DNA from 3 places in the Pelosinus fermentans DSM 17108 genome. Region 1 is predicted to be linked to each of the others. Evidence: riboswitches for the same ligand, from Rfam matches in the RefSeq annotation. Region 1 holds a riboswitch; each other region holds the start of a gene.
The links. Region 1 has a riboswitch for cyclic di-GMP ahead of FR7_RS05870 (methyl-accepting chemotaxis protein). Riboswitches for the same ligand answer to the same signal wherever they lie in the genome.

Region 1 (4,946 bases):
AGGTAGCTGCTCTTAGGGCAGCACTAGCTGAATATCATAAGGTTTCTGATCAAGGAATTAATGCTCGTAAGACATTAGGTCAAGAGGAAGCCTTAAAAGCAGTAGCTGCTTCAGGAGCAAAAATCCAAGCCGCTGAAAAAAACATGATTGATACCGTAAAGTTTTTAACCGAACGAATGGATCTTAGAATACAACAAAATATTGATGCAACAGAAAACATGCAGATGCTGCTTGGAATTTTAGATGTAATTATCTTAATCTTGGCTTGCATTTTGGCGATCTTTTTGGCACGGCGTATTTCCAAACCTCTTGGGAAAGTAGCTGCATCAGCCCAAAGTATCGCCAGCGGTGATTTGCGAGTGGTTAATATTCAATATACTGCCAAAGATGAGATTGGCGATATGGTTCAAGCATTTACGGCTATGACTGATAATCTGCGCAATGTGGTAGGACAGGTGTCGAAATCTGCTGAGCAAGTAGCAGCAGCCAGTGAAGAATTAACAGCCAGTTCTGAGCAGTCCGCTCAAGCGGCAGGTCAAGTTGCTGAAACGGTTACGAATGTAGCCAGCGGTGCATCCAGCCAACTGGTGACAGTAGACCAAACGGTTTCAGTCGTAGGGGATATGGCATCAGCCATTACTCATATTGCCAACAATGCCAATCAGATATCTGCAAAATCAGAGGAAACGGCTCAGGTGGCAAGTGATGGTGGAGAGGCAGTGAACCTGGCAACGAAACAAATGCAGATCATTGAAGAGTCCGTTGCCCAATCCGCACAAGTCGTACAGCAATTAGGGATAAGTTCGCAGCAGATTGGTGAAATTGTCGATGTCATCAGCGGCATTGCCGGGCAGACCAACTTATTGGCGCTTAATGCTGCTATAGAGGCAGCCAGAGCTGGCGAGCAAGGACGAGGTTTTGCAGTGGTAGCTGATGAAGTACGAAAGCTAGCTGAGCAGTCCCAAGAAGCAGCGCAAAGAATCGCTGTCATTATCCGTGACATCCAAGCAGAGACTGGTAAAGCAGTAGCAGCCATGAATCAGGGAACGATTGAAGCCTCCAAAGGCACAGAGATTATTACGAGTGCTGGTGAACGATTTCATGCTATTACTACAATGATTGAACAGTTAAATGGTCAGATCCAGGATATTGGTACAGCTGCTGAGAAACTTTCCATTTCCAGCGGTGATGTTGTTTCTTCTGTAGATAGTGTGAAAAGCATAGCAGGTAATACAGCAGGAGATACCCAGACTATTTCGGCGGCAACAGAAGAACAATCTGCTTCTATGGAGGAAATTGCATCTTCCAGCCAAGCCTTAGCTAGTATGGCAAACGAATTGCAAGTTGTTGTTTCTCAATTTCGCCTATAAGTAAAAATTGGAGAATGACTTCTTAAATAAGGTTTTATCCTAGCTAGGTACCTTTCTCGTGAGGAATAGGTGCCTAGTTTTTCTTATAGTCTAAAAGTATAATTTGCTTCAAGGGACAACGTTAAACACAGAGACTGTGTTTCAAAATGGCTATGTTTTAAAGGGGGCGTCAGTCTTTTTCTTATTGCTTAGTCCGGTTTGCAGGAAAATATGTAGGTAGTAGTCGAATTTCTTAGATTAGGATTGTAAGAGTGTGATTCTAATTAATAGTGGAAGCATAAATTGCCTCTCAGGATAACATTATGCTTCTATTCATGTACGGCTATCACATTATATTTTTTATAACAAGGAGATCTTAAATGAAATTAAGACGCATTTTTCCCAGCTATATTTTAGTCGCTTTCATAGCCTGTTTACTTTTTGGTACCCTGCCCGTTCTAGGGGCAGGAAGTAATGCGGAATCCATTGAGTATGTAAATGGTGTAGTATTGACTATACAATCTTTGGATGTCACACCCAATAAAAAAGTAGGTATCAGCAGTAAAAGTTTAGTTACAGTCCTGCTCACGTCAGGAGCGGAGTCAGGTAAACAAGTACAAAGCATTAATTATATTACGAATCAGCCTTTATTTGACATCATTCCCAGCCCTGGCGATAAAATTATTCTTGCTGTAAGTGAAGTGCAGAATGAAAAACAGTATCATATTGCTGATTATAATCGTCTTTTTCCTACGTATGTCCTGGTTGGCCTCTTTGTTTTATCTTTATTAATTCTAGGGAAGACTATAGGTATCAAAACAATTTTTGTTATTTGTTTTTCGGTGGTCGTTATTCTTAAAGGTATGGTTCCTTTAATCCTAAATTATCATTGGAATTTTATCATTGCTACGATGCTTGTTTGTGCAGTGATTACAGCCATTACTCAAATTACCATTAGCGGCTGGAATGCAAAGACCTGGGGTGCTATTTTAGGAACCGTTGGCGGCGTACTTATCGCTGGTGTATTGGCTGCTATTTCGATTTCCTGGATGCATCTGACTGGGCTGGATAGTGAAGAAGCAATGATGCTAAAGGTGACGACTCTCACCTTTATGAACTTTCAAGAGGTACTATTTGCAGGCATTATTCTAGGATCATTAGGTGCTGTTATGGATGTTACCATATCCATTGCGTCGACTCAATACGAGATCAAGCAGTCTTGTCCTCATTATGGTTTTGCTGAAATATTCAACTCTGGTATCAATGTTGGGCGTGATGTTATGGGAACGATGGCAAATACCTTGATTTTGGCTTATACTGGCAGCTCCTTGCCTCTGATATTTTTGATTGCATCACAAGATAGTGTATCATTCATGCGAATTATGAATTTGAACATTGTCGCAACAGAGATCACAAGAGCCCTCACGGGAAGCATAGGGCTTATTTGCTCCATACCCCTAACAGCGATTATTACAGCATTTCTTTTGAGTCGAAAGTCGTGATATATACCCTTAATGCTAACAATCATGGGAGATGTTGACAGTTTATGTAATATAATGTAATATTGAGTAGAAAAATATATTGTGGCAAACTTATCAAAAGATAAGGACGCAAAGCCGTGGGTCTAAGGGAAGATATCCTATGATTGCCAGGTTGCCGATTCAATGTAGAATTGTAATTAGCACCAGTGCGTCTTGGCCTGGTGTTATATTTTTACATTTGTATTATTTTAGGAGGTTGGCGTGAAGCTAAAGGTTAAAGGGAAAATACTTGCAATTATCTTAATAATATCAATGGCAACACTTTTAGTTGGTTCTATCGGATATTATTATACCAACACGATGAGTAATGAAATGAAAATTATGTATAGTGAAAATCTGTTGTCGATTAAAAGGTTAAATGAAACGCGACATAATTTTAGAGCCGTCCATGGAATGATCCTGGAAATGATTTTTGGCAATCTCGATAAAGCAAGAGAAGATGCCTTGGTCACGCAGATGAAATCCTTATCGGCAGAAACAGACCAAACATTAAAGGCATATGAAAGTCAAAATTTGGGGTCCTTCGAACGAGAAAAGCTAGTAGTGCTAAAAGAAGCAATCGGTCAATATCGAACAGAGCGTCAAAAAGCTATCGAATTATCTCAGCAAGGGCGCAAGCAGGAAGCATATGTTTACTTCACCCAGCAGGCAGCCAGTAAATTGGAAATTGTCAATTCGACTCTTAAGGAGTTAGCTGACTTCATGTCAGATAAAAGTGAAAAGGCGAATAGTAAGGGGCAAGAGTATGCTGGATTTGCGGGAATCGTTATTTTCACATTAACAGGATTTTTTGTTCTACTCTGCTTGTTCTTAGGCTGGCGATTATCCAATGCAATTGCCAGAAGGTTAAAATCTGTTTGTATGTTTCTAAATGAGATCGAAAAAGGAAATCTTGGTGTAGAGAATATTAATGTGGTAGACCAGGATGAAATTGGTGATATTGGGGTTGGGTTAAATAGCATGGCTGGCAGCTTGCAGCGTTTGGTGCGCCAGGTCGCATCTTCATCTGAGCAAGTTGCTGCCTCGTCAGAAGAGCTGACAGCAAGCGCAGAGCAATCGGCTCAAGCTACGAATCAAGTAGCAGCGACGATTAGTGAAGTAGCACAGGGAGCTGAGCAGCAGGCAAGTGCAGTGAATGTTACGACTGTTGTAGTGCAGCAGCTTTCTGCAGGCATTGAGAAAGTTGCTGAGAATTCAGCAATCATAAGCGGCGTATCCGATCAAACCTCTAAAGCTACCCAAGATGGTACACAAGCCGTAAATGCGGCAATTAGTCAGATGGAAATCGTAGAGAAAACGGTGACTAAGTCAGCTCAAGTGGTGACGAGACTGGGAGAACGATCCAAAGAAATTGGACAGATTGTCGATACGATATCGGGAATTTCTGCTCAGACTAATCTTCTAGCGCTAAATGCTGCTATAGAAGCTGCACGGGCAGGTGAACATGGCAGGGGCTTTGCTGTTGTTGCTGAGGAAGTTCGTAAGTTGGCAGAGCAGTCCCAAGAAGCCGCCAAGAAAATTGCCGATTTAATTACGGAAACCCAGTCGGATACCGAAGAAGCAGTGGTTGCGATGAAGGAAGGCAGCCATGAGGTTAATGTAGGAGCACAAGTGGTTAATACCGCAGGGCAAGCTTTTAGGGATATATCAGCACTCATTGACCAATTAGCGATGCATATAAAAGAGACTTCAACTTCTATTGAAGAGATGGCTTCTGGCAGTAAACAGATTGTGGAATCGGTACATGACATTGATACGATTAGTCAAGAAACGGTTGGCAGGACACAAATCGTGTCTGCCGCCACCGAAGAGCAGTCGGCATCTATGGAAGAAATTGCTGCGTCCAGCCAAGCATTAGCTAAAATGGCAGAAGAACTTCAAGGGATTGTTAGACAATTTAGAATGTAGAAAATCTACCTGAATAGAAAACCTTTCTATAATACATAAAAAAACCCTACAGAGGAGACTTTTTTAGTGTCTCCTCTGTAGGGGATATTTTATATTAGAAAGGTTTTTATTATTTACTCATGGACACTTGTGATTTGCATGGTAAAGC
Region 2 (4,946 bases), 2.3 Mb from region 1:
GGCTATAACACGCGCATCAATGATCTGCTGCATCGACTATATACGATCTGCACAACTCCGGGAAAACTGCCAAAACTGCGAGCTAAATCATTATTTCTCAGTATTATGGATGAGATTCTAACCAGTGCTGACAACCGGCGCAACGAAGGCGGACAGGAAATTGTAGAACAGGCCATCGAATACATTCACAGTCATTACATGGAATCCCTTACTGTGCCAATGCTTGCCGGACACTATGCTCTAAACAGCAAACAATTTGCCTATTTATTTCAAAAAAATACAGGGATGGGACCAAATGAATATTTGATTGATTACCGGATACGCCGCGCAAAAGAACTATTATCCACTACAGCTTGCTCAGTAGCAGAAATTTCGGCTTGCGTAGGCTATTCTGACCCATATTATTTCAGTAAGCTTTTTAAGAAACGTACGGGCTTTTGCCCCAGTGTACTGCAAAGCTGCTTAAAAGAAAACATCGGCTAAGTATAAAAAACGGCATCACTAAACAAATTTGTCTAGTGATGCCGTTTTTCATTTTCATTTACTTATAACTTAAACTTACTGATGATCTCATTGAGTTCTTCTGCCATTTTTGCTAAGGATTCAGCATTATGATTGATCTCATGCATACTGGCACTTTGTTCTTCGGATGCAGCGGCTACCGTTTGTGCACTTGCTGCAGTTTCTTCTGCAACACCACTAATATTTTGGACATTCCCTACCATTGTTTGGGTTCCCTTTGCTGTTTCCTCAATTGTATGCGTTATTTGTGCAACTACTGTTTTTACCTTATCAAGCTTATCAATAATCACTTCAAACCCTCTTTGAGTGTTGAATGTTACTTGTTTTCCTGCTTCCACCTCATGGTTTCCTTCACTTACATGCAGGACAGCATAATCAATGTCCTCTGTCATTTTTTTAATAATTTCAGCAATGTGGTGTGTTGCATCAGCACTTTGCTCCGCCAGCTTCCGAACCTCTTCTGCAACTACTGCAAAACCTCTTCCTGCTTCACCGGCACGAGCAGCTTCAATAGCAGCATTCAACGCTAATAAGTTGGTTTGACCTGCAATGCCTTGAATGACTGTAACGATTTCCCGAATGTTTTCAGACCCTTTTGCTAAGGAATTTGCCGCCTCTGTAATACTGATCATTGATTTTGCAACAGTATCATTCTGTGTAACGATCTGAGTCAGTAAATTCATCCCTTGGCTTGCTTCTTCAACAGCATTTTGAGTGTTCGCATTCACTTCATAGGCGTTCGAATTCATTTCCTCAGTACTTGCAGAAAGTTCCTGAATCGTAGCGGACATCTCCGTTATATTTGTAGTATTCTGAGCTGACCCACTCGCAACTTCCGCTATGGTATTGGACACAATTTCTGCTGCACGCAGCTGTTCTTCTACTGTTGCACTTAATTCTTGACTAGATGCTGCCAAAGATTCAGAGTTTTGGCGTATTTGTCCCACTAGTGAGCGCAGAGCATTCTTCATTTGGGCCATTGCAGTAACCATATCACCTATTTCATCATTAACAGCAGCATGCTGCTCAGCAGTTGTTAAATCGAAATGACTGATTGCATCCATTTCATTCCGAACACGACGCAAGCGTTTCGCCATATACCTACTGTACCAGTATGCTAAACTACAAACGAACAGTATAACAAGCATACTTAAAATTCCAACCAAATTCTTAGTATCTTTTTGTTCCTGCATAAGTTTAACCGTTGATTGTTTTAAATATTTTTCTTCTAAATCAAAGGTTTTATCAAATTGCAGGTCTATCTGCTGTGATAAATTTCTCCCTTCCGCAAGCAACGTATCGAAGGAAGGACTGTTAGCTTTTCTTGCATCCATAAGCTGTCCCATTTTAAGACTATAGTCATCCATCATCTTTTCTAGTTTAACAGCTTCTGTTTTCACTTCTGGATTTTCCACACCAGATACAAATACTTTTAAGTCTTTTACGCTATCTTCAAATTCTTTTCTGGAATTTTGCTCATAGCTGCTAATCGAGTAGGCCATAAAACCTCGCAATTCAGCAATACCAGTATGCATACCATCCTGTGCCTTCGTGAGTAAGAGCATATTTGCGGAAGTATGTGTAATTAAATTTTCATATGTATCACTTGCTGTCGAATACTGATATGCTGTATATCCAAGCAGTATAAGCAGAAAGGAAATAGAAGTGAGGAACATACCTCCTAATTGTGCAATAATAGGTATTCTACGCATAAAATAACTCCTTTACATTTTAATTGTTGAGACGGCTGCATAAACTCTTTATCGCATCTCCTTCCATAAAAAAAACCAGATTGTTACATGAACTGTAATTCATATAGCAACCTGGCAGACATAGATAAAAATCGTTAGTCCCATAGCTTTGCGTCCTTAACTTTCGCTAAGTTTGCCGATCGTTCAATGGTATTGAATTTATGTATTAATAATTCTCCTCAAACCTCCAAAATCCTCTAAATTAAGACAAATTTTTCATCTTATTATTAAGCTCAACACCGAATTGAAGCAGGCTATAAATCAAGAAAAGAACATACAACTTCACTCATTGTATGTTCTTTCTTAAATGTCTTTTCGTTTTATGGAATACTTTTTCCAGCCTAAGACATCGTAGCCTTAACCCTCTCTTCTTGAGACATATCTGCTAAGTTTTTTACCTCAGTCAAATCCAATCCCAGGGTTTTGGCAATCCGTTTACCATAATCTTCATCGGCTTTGTAGAATAATGCAGTTTGTCGAAGCTGAATTCTTTTTTGAGCCTGCCCTAAATTACCGCATATATTAGAAATTAGGTTGCTTCTGTCAGTATCACTCATGACCCGACGGTATAATTCACCAGCCTGAACAAAATCTACATCTGACAAAACAAATGGATGTCTGTCCACTAAGCCTGTTACATCGATAGCAGGTACTGCATATTGAGCATCAGGTTCTGGACCATCAAAAGAATTAGGATAATAGTTCGGTCCCGCACCACCATTGCCGTCAATATTCATGACACCGTCCCGCTGGTAGTTGTTGGTAAGACCAGCTTTAGATGCATTAATGGGGATCTGATGAAAATTGGCCCCCAGTCGATGTCGCTGTGTGTCAGGATAGCTGAACAACCTTCCCAACAGCATCTTATCTGGTGATACCCCAATACCGGGAACAAAGTTGCCAGGAGCGAATGCTACCTGCTCAACTTCTGCAAAGAAGTTTTCTGGGTTTCGATTTAGCACCATTTTTCCTACTGGAATCAACGGATAATCTGCATGATACCAAACCTTTGTGATATCGAATGGATCGAATTTATAGTTCTTAGCATCGTCTGCCGTCATAATCTGAACATATACTGTCCATGAAGGATATTCTCCTGCTTCGATGCTGTCATAGAGATCTTTAGTTGCCCGATCAGGGTCTGTACCTGCTAATTCAGTAGCTTCTGCATCTGTAAGAGTCTGGAAACCAAGGTCTGCTTTAAAATGCCATTTGAACCAACAGTGTTCGCCGGCCTGATTGTAAAACATATAGGTATGGCTGCTGTGCCCGTCCATATGACGAAAGCTTTTAGGTGTGCCCCGGTCAGAAAACAAAATTGTCACCTGATGAATGGATTCCGGAGTAAGGGATAGAAAATCCCACATCATATCAGGATCTTTTGTATGTTTCGCTGGATGCCTTTTTTGAGTATGTATAAAATCAGGAAACTTGATAGCGTCCCTGATAAAAAAGACCGGAGTATTATTACCTACCATATCATAATTTCCCTCGTCGGTATAAAACTTCACAGCAAATCCACGTGGGTCACGCCGCAGAATCAGCAGATCCCTTTTCACCGCCAACGGTAGAAAAGCGCACGAAAAGATCTGTTTTCTTACCAATTTGCGAAAGGAAGTCAGCCCTGGTAAATTGCGTAATATCATGAGTAACTTCAAAATAACCGTGAGCTCCGGTTCCTTTGGCATGGACTACTCTTTCTGGAATCCTTTCCCTATCGAAATGTGCCAGCTTTTCAATTAGATGAGTATCGGACAAAAGTGTGTAGTGTGAGCTGCCAGTGGTAATGGAGTTTTGATCATCAGCTACAGGAATACCAAAATTTGTTGTTAATTTTTTCTTATTACTATCAACCATTAGCTTCACTCCTCCTCATATAATGTTAAAGAACGACTTATTTAGGGAAGAACCTTCTAACTTTTTCAGCATCAGCCTCCTTTCCTAGCCCAGTTACTTCAATACCTAATTATTGGCACTAAGATTATTTTTCTTAAAATACTTATTCTCCAAACATAACATTATTCCTTTATTTATAATCAATTATTTTTAGCTATTTCGCAGAGTCAAGGGACGGTTCCGAGACTCACTTTGTACGCTGAACCATATTTCTATCTACATCCAATAACTTAGCAATTTGACGAATTGATAGGTTTGATTTTCGTTTCAGTGTGTTAATAAGATCTCGCCGTAAATCTTCCTTCTGGCGATTTTTCAGATCACTACTATTGATATTATGTTTGACTAGAAAATGCATAATCAATTCTTTTGCTTGATTTTCAGTTTGAATCGCTTTCTCTTCTACATTCTCTTCTTGTAAATCTATGAACTTTCCATCATCCTGTATTTTTGAGTAGTCTATAAAAAGCTTCGTTGATTTCTCGATATCATCTGAAAACATTTCGAGTATAAAACGCTTATCGATACTATTGTTTTGATTTTTTGTCTCTGTAAAAATAAAATAGCTACTCCATTTGTATTCTTCTATCTTTTTAACTATCCCTGCTTTGACTGGATTGTTATGTATGTATCTTACTGCCGACAATAGATATGCATCATTTTCAATTCCTTCGCTCTTAAATCGATCTTGAAAGAGATGTCCCGTTCGAACGTATTTTTTATTGAAATAGTAGGCGTAGCTTATATTAATTCTTTTCATAATCCGTCCGATTTCAT
Region 3 (4,946 bases), 2.2 Mb from region 1:
ACAATAGCCCCTCTGTTAGGATAGAATTTTACTAAATCCTCCGCTTCCAAATTTTTTAATGCTTCTCGCAGGGCACTCATGCTTACATTGAACTGCAGAGCTAATTCTTCTTGTTTTAACTGTATTCCCCCCTGCAGATCACCATTTAAAATTCTTTCACGAAGAGCTTCTGTAATAGCAGTAGGTATACTGCGGTGTGAGATTGTATTCGTTTTATAATTATTATTTTTCATAGCATTATTATAACATGTAACAAATTTAATTTCGATTTTCGAAAATCTTTTCTTTATTATACGCTTCCCTGCCAATACAGTAAATAATATTATCGATTGTATACAGTATATATTCGATAATTATTGTTACTTTCATCTTCTAAAACTATTGATTCTGCACTATAAAAATGGGATATTTAGATTCTCACAGAATCTAAATATCCCTCTGGTGCTCTAGTTTTTTATAAAATCTTATATGGAGAACTTTCTTATTTCTTGTTGCAATTCTCCTGCCATGTTAGCTAATGCATGACTGGAAGAAGCGATTTCCTGCATGGATGCGGACTGTTCTTCTGTCGCTGCTGAGATGCTTTGTGTTTCGCCGGAAGTATTTTTCATAATACTTTCAATATCCTGTACAGCAGTAACAATTCTTTGACTGCCAGTCTTCATTTGTCCGATGGAATCGGTTATCTGATATACTTGACTGGCTACCTGACCAATAAGCAATTCAATCTGTTTAAAAGCTGCACCTGCAGCGCTTACAACTTCATTGCCAATCTCAACTTCTCTTGTACCATCCTTCATTGTTACTACAGCTTCATCTGTATCTGCTTGAATTTCATTAATCATATCCGCAATTTGTTTAGCCGCCTGCTGGGATTGTTCTGCTAATTTCCGCACTTCTTCTGCTACAACAGCAAATCCGCGTCCTTGTTCACCTGCACGTGCCGCCTCAATAGCCGCATTTAAGGCCAGCAAGTTGGTTTGCCCTGCAATTCCTGAAATGGTATCTACAATTTGTCCAATTTCTTTTGATCGTTCCCCTAACTTGGCTACGACTCCTGCAGATCCTGAAATTGTCTTTTCAATAATATTCATTTGATTTACAGCATTGAAAACAGCCTTACTTCCCTGACCTGCAGCCGCTGCGGCCTCTTCTGAAGTCAAATTAACGGTTGCAGCATTTGTGACAACAGACTGTATACTAGCCGACATATCCTCTACAGCCGCAGAAGTTCCATTGATTGCTTGCAGCTGCAATTCTGCCCCCTGTGCTACCTCCGTAATTGAAGCAGCCACTTGAGTAGATGCATGGGCAGATTGTTCCGCGCTGGCTGTAAGTTCTTCTGATGAAGCAGCTACATGTTCTGCTGTTTGAGCGATCGCCCTAATTAGATTACGCAGATTTTCTGCCATAGTAGAAAAATCTGCAGCAAGTTGGCCAATCTCATCATTTGTCTGAATCGTAAGGTTTTGTTCCGAAAGATCTCCTCCAGCCATACGTTGTGCAGATTGAGATAAGATTGCAACATTTTTGGTAATTCCGCTCGACAATCTCCAAGAAGCAGTCGCTGACAATAAGATGCCAAGCAAAGCAGTTAGTCCAAATTGATATCCTAAAGCCGTGACCTGACCATATACATCTTTTACGTCAACGGTGATCCCCATTGTCCAGCCAGTAGCAGGAATCTTGGTATAAATCATTAACTTCTCTGCTCCGTTTGCCTCATAGGTTTGCATACCTTTATCCTGGGCCAGCATTTCTTTTGCAAATTTTTGCAATACAGGATCTTCATGAATGTTCTTTGAAACTTGGACAGCATCCGGATGAGCTAAAATAATCCCCTGCTGATCAATAATGGTGCCATACCCTTTTCCATTTACCTTAACGTCTTTAATCTTTTCACTCAGCAAATCTAGGGCTATATCAATGCCAACAACACCGCGAAAATTTCCTGCCTCACTTTTTAATGGTACCCCTGCGGACACAATATATTTTTTGGTAAATGCATCAACATATGCATCCGTAAAGACGAGTTTATTTTTTTCTTTTGTCTGCTGATACCACCCACGTTTACGGGGATCATACCCTTCAGGCAGTGTCGTTCCTGAACCATCAATCATTTTACCATCTTCTAATCCGGCATATAGATCCAGTAAACTAGGATCTGCTTTGTAGTTTTGTACAAAAGAAACCGGGATTTCCCTATCACCTAACACAACTCGAATATTCTCACTTGTTGTCACTGCGGTTTGCGCCTTCGCCAATAACCAGCCGTCTAATTGAGTTGAATAGGTATTGGCAACTGAGAACATTTCATTCTTAATATTTTCCTCTACCTGACTTTTCGCATAAAAATACCCCATCGTCGTAGCTACTAATAAGACCAGACTCGTAATCGCCATCATCATTAAAAATTTCATTTTTAATTTCATATATACGCCCTCTCCTCTCTCCTAACATTCCAATAAATAAAATACTGAAATAAGTGCCTCAATATAAAAGATTGCCAAGTTACATCATAATCAACAAACGATGCAACCTGGCAATCATAGATGTAACATCCTTAGACCCATGGCTTTGCGTCCCCACCTTTAGGTTGGTTTGCTCATTATGGTATTTTCTTCTATGTTTTTCGACATTTTTCTTCAATTTCCTTTCGCTTTACCAAAAAAATAATAGAACCTCCCAATTGAAGCGGTCTGCTATGTACCATATTTACCGTTCGTTCATACTATAAACAGCCTAGTACTTCATCTGCATTAAAAACGCTGCTGCTTTAGCAGTCTTTTTCCGTACTGCTTCGTTGTCTCCGCCTTGCAGATCAAAAAAAATCCTCGCTAAATTATCTATAGTTTTAACGCAGATGAGGTACTAGAATGCTTAATGTAAGGGAAGTGTTATCTTGGTTTTAAAATCTGATTTTCAAGATACCTTAGAGTTTTTCATTTTCTCAAATCTTCCCATCCTTATGAACCCAGGTAACGCTATGAATGTAGTTGTTTCCAATGAAATCATTCCTACAGCTCCCACTCCTCCTCTTACTCCTACATCTGCGGTTCCAACTGTCGCCACAGCACCTGTACTTGTTATTACACCAGAGACGTTAAAAGCATTGCAATCGTATACGATAAACAATTATCCCGATATAGGACTTCCTCAGGATATTGCCCAAATCGCCAAAGATTTCATTGCAAATCTTCCCCCGCTCATCCCCATTACCCAAACTACAGCTGTTAGCACAGCTGTAACTATATAAGATATCGTATCAAACAAGTCTTGCAACGCCAATTCCGATCCATGTAGCTGCAAATCCAAGCAGAAGATTAAGCCCTATATTATATAACGCTATTATCACATTAGAGTCCTCCAGTACACGAAAGGTTTCGTAACTAAAAGATGAAAACGTAGTTAAACCACCAACAAAACCAACGGTAACCAGTAGCCGCCAATAGGGATTTACAATGAAACGTTCTGTCGTCAGCGTCATAAATATGCCGATAATAAAACACCCTGCCACATTTACAATAAGTGTTCCATAAGGAAAATCAGCTCCAAACCGCTCAGAAGCCCATAGGGAAACTAAATACCGAGCTGTCGCTCCAATACTTCCTCCAACGGCCACCGCTATGATTCTCAACATTCTTATCACCACCTCATCCTTTACGCATTATACTTTTATCCACGACCTCCAGCAAAAATTAAAAAGGATCTTTCTCTGCGTTTATTTACAAAAAAATAGACTCCTACCAATATGTTGGTAGGAGTCATTACTGCATCAGCAGATTTAATGGCGAACCCCATCGCCCCCAGTAACTTATCAGCACAAAATCAGTGAATACTGACGCAAGGTACTAGTTTATGAATTTTGCTGCTTTCATTATAGCAGACCTCTTAAATCGGCGTCAATAGGACACTTTTGTTGTCCATTTCTATTATTCAAATCGGTTCTTCTTTTGTTACTTTTTCCAATGGTGGAATTGTAACATCTACCTTTACTCTTCTTTTCATAAAATCATCCAATAATGAATATACAACTGGTACAACCACTAAGGTCAAAATAGTTGAGGTAACCAAACCGCCAATAATCGCATGAGCCATAGGAGCACGTGCTTCAGCTCCTGGTCCAATTCCTAATGCTAGTGGAAGCATCCCAAAAATCATTGCTGCAGTTGTCATCAGAATCGGACGCATCCGAACTACAGCCGCTTCTACTAATGCCTGATTTCGTTCGATTCCTTCTCCCATACGTTGTTTGGCAAAGTCAATCAGCAAAATCGCATTTTTGGTTACGAGACCCATCAACATAATAATCCCAATGAGAGACATCATGCTAAGCATACTGCCAGCAATTAGGAGACCCAATATTGCACCAATGATTGCCAGCGGTAAAGCCAGCATAATAGCGAAAGGCTCAATATAGCTTTCAAATTGAGCGGCAAGTACAAAAAAGATGAAGAGCACCGCAGCAGCCAATGCCATTAAAATACCGCTAAAGGCATCTGCCATCTGCTGTGATTGTCCGGTAGTTACAAACTTGTAGCCTTCTGGCAATTTAACCTCTGCTAACCTTTTGTCTAGCGCTGTGTTGAAATCCCCAAGAGAGACTCCACTTAAATTTGCGGAAATAGTAATTTGTCCCTGACGGTCATATCGCTTGATTTGGGTCGGACTTGTGGCATATACCATCTTAGTTACCTGTGACAGAGGAACCATAATCGCCTGCCCATTTTTATCTCGATTCGAGCTTGCTGCATAGATATTGTTTATATCTGCTAAACTCGTACGGTCACTATGTGCTAAAATAAGCCTCACGTCGTACGAATCATCTTCATCTCGGTACTGTGTTACCACTGTTCCGTTAAACATAGTTTGAAGAGTAGTCGCAATATTGGAAGTAGACACACCAAGATCAGAAGCCTTATCATGGTCTACTACGATTTGCGCAT

Region 2: linked by a shared signal. The riboswitch ahead of FR7_RS17045 (methyl-accepting chemotaxis protein) and the one ahead of FR7_RS05870 (methyl-accepting chemotaxis protein) in region 1 are both predicted to bind cyclic di-GMP.
Region 3: linked by a shared signal. The riboswitch ahead of FR7_RS16375 (methyl-accepting chemotaxis protein) and the one ahead of FR7_RS05870 (methyl-accepting chemotaxis protein) in region 1 are both predicted to bind cyclic di-GMP.

The regions. Positions count from the first base shown of each region.
Region 1 covers NZ_AKVN02000001.1:1,328,355-1,333,300, forward strand. Annotated here, with positions in the region: gene FR7_RS05860 (methyl-accepting chemotaxis protein) at 1-1,370, shown strand, start outside; gene FR7_RS05865 (YibE/F family protein) at 1,730-2,851, shown strand; cyclic di-GMP riboswitch class I at 2,925-3,010, shown strand; gene FR7_RS05870 (methyl-accepting chemotaxis protein) at 3,092-4,798, shown strand.
Region 2 covers NZ_AKVN02000001.1:3,671,639-3,676,584, forward strand. Annotated here, with positions in the region: gene FR7_RS17040 (helix-turn-helix domain-containing protein) at 1-483, shown strand, start outside; gene FR7_RS17045 (methyl-accepting chemotaxis protein) at 546-2,234, opposite strand; cyclic di-GMP riboswitch class I at 2,337-2,421, opposite strand; gene FR7_RS17050 (catalase) at 2,615-3,784, opposite strand; gene FR7_RS24560 (catalase) at 3,801-4,130, opposite strand; gene FR7_RS17060 (REP-associated tyrosine transposase) at 4,357-4,946, opposite strand, start outside.
Region 3 covers NZ_AKVN02000001.1:3,527,943-3,532,888, forward strand. Annotated here, with positions in the region: gene FR7_RS16370 (GntR family transcriptional regulator) at 1-233, opposite strand, end outside; gene FR7_RS16375 (methyl-accepting chemotaxis protein) at 465-2,432, opposite strand; cyclic di-GMP riboswitch class I at 2,531-2,616, opposite strand; gene FR7_RS16380 (hypothetical protein) at 2,903-3,256, shown strand; gene crcB (fluoride efflux transporter CrcB) at 3,266-3,640, opposite strand; fluoride riboswitch at 3,752-3,814, opposite strand; gene FR7_RS16390 (efflux RND transporter permease subunit) at 3,937-4,946, opposite strand, start outside.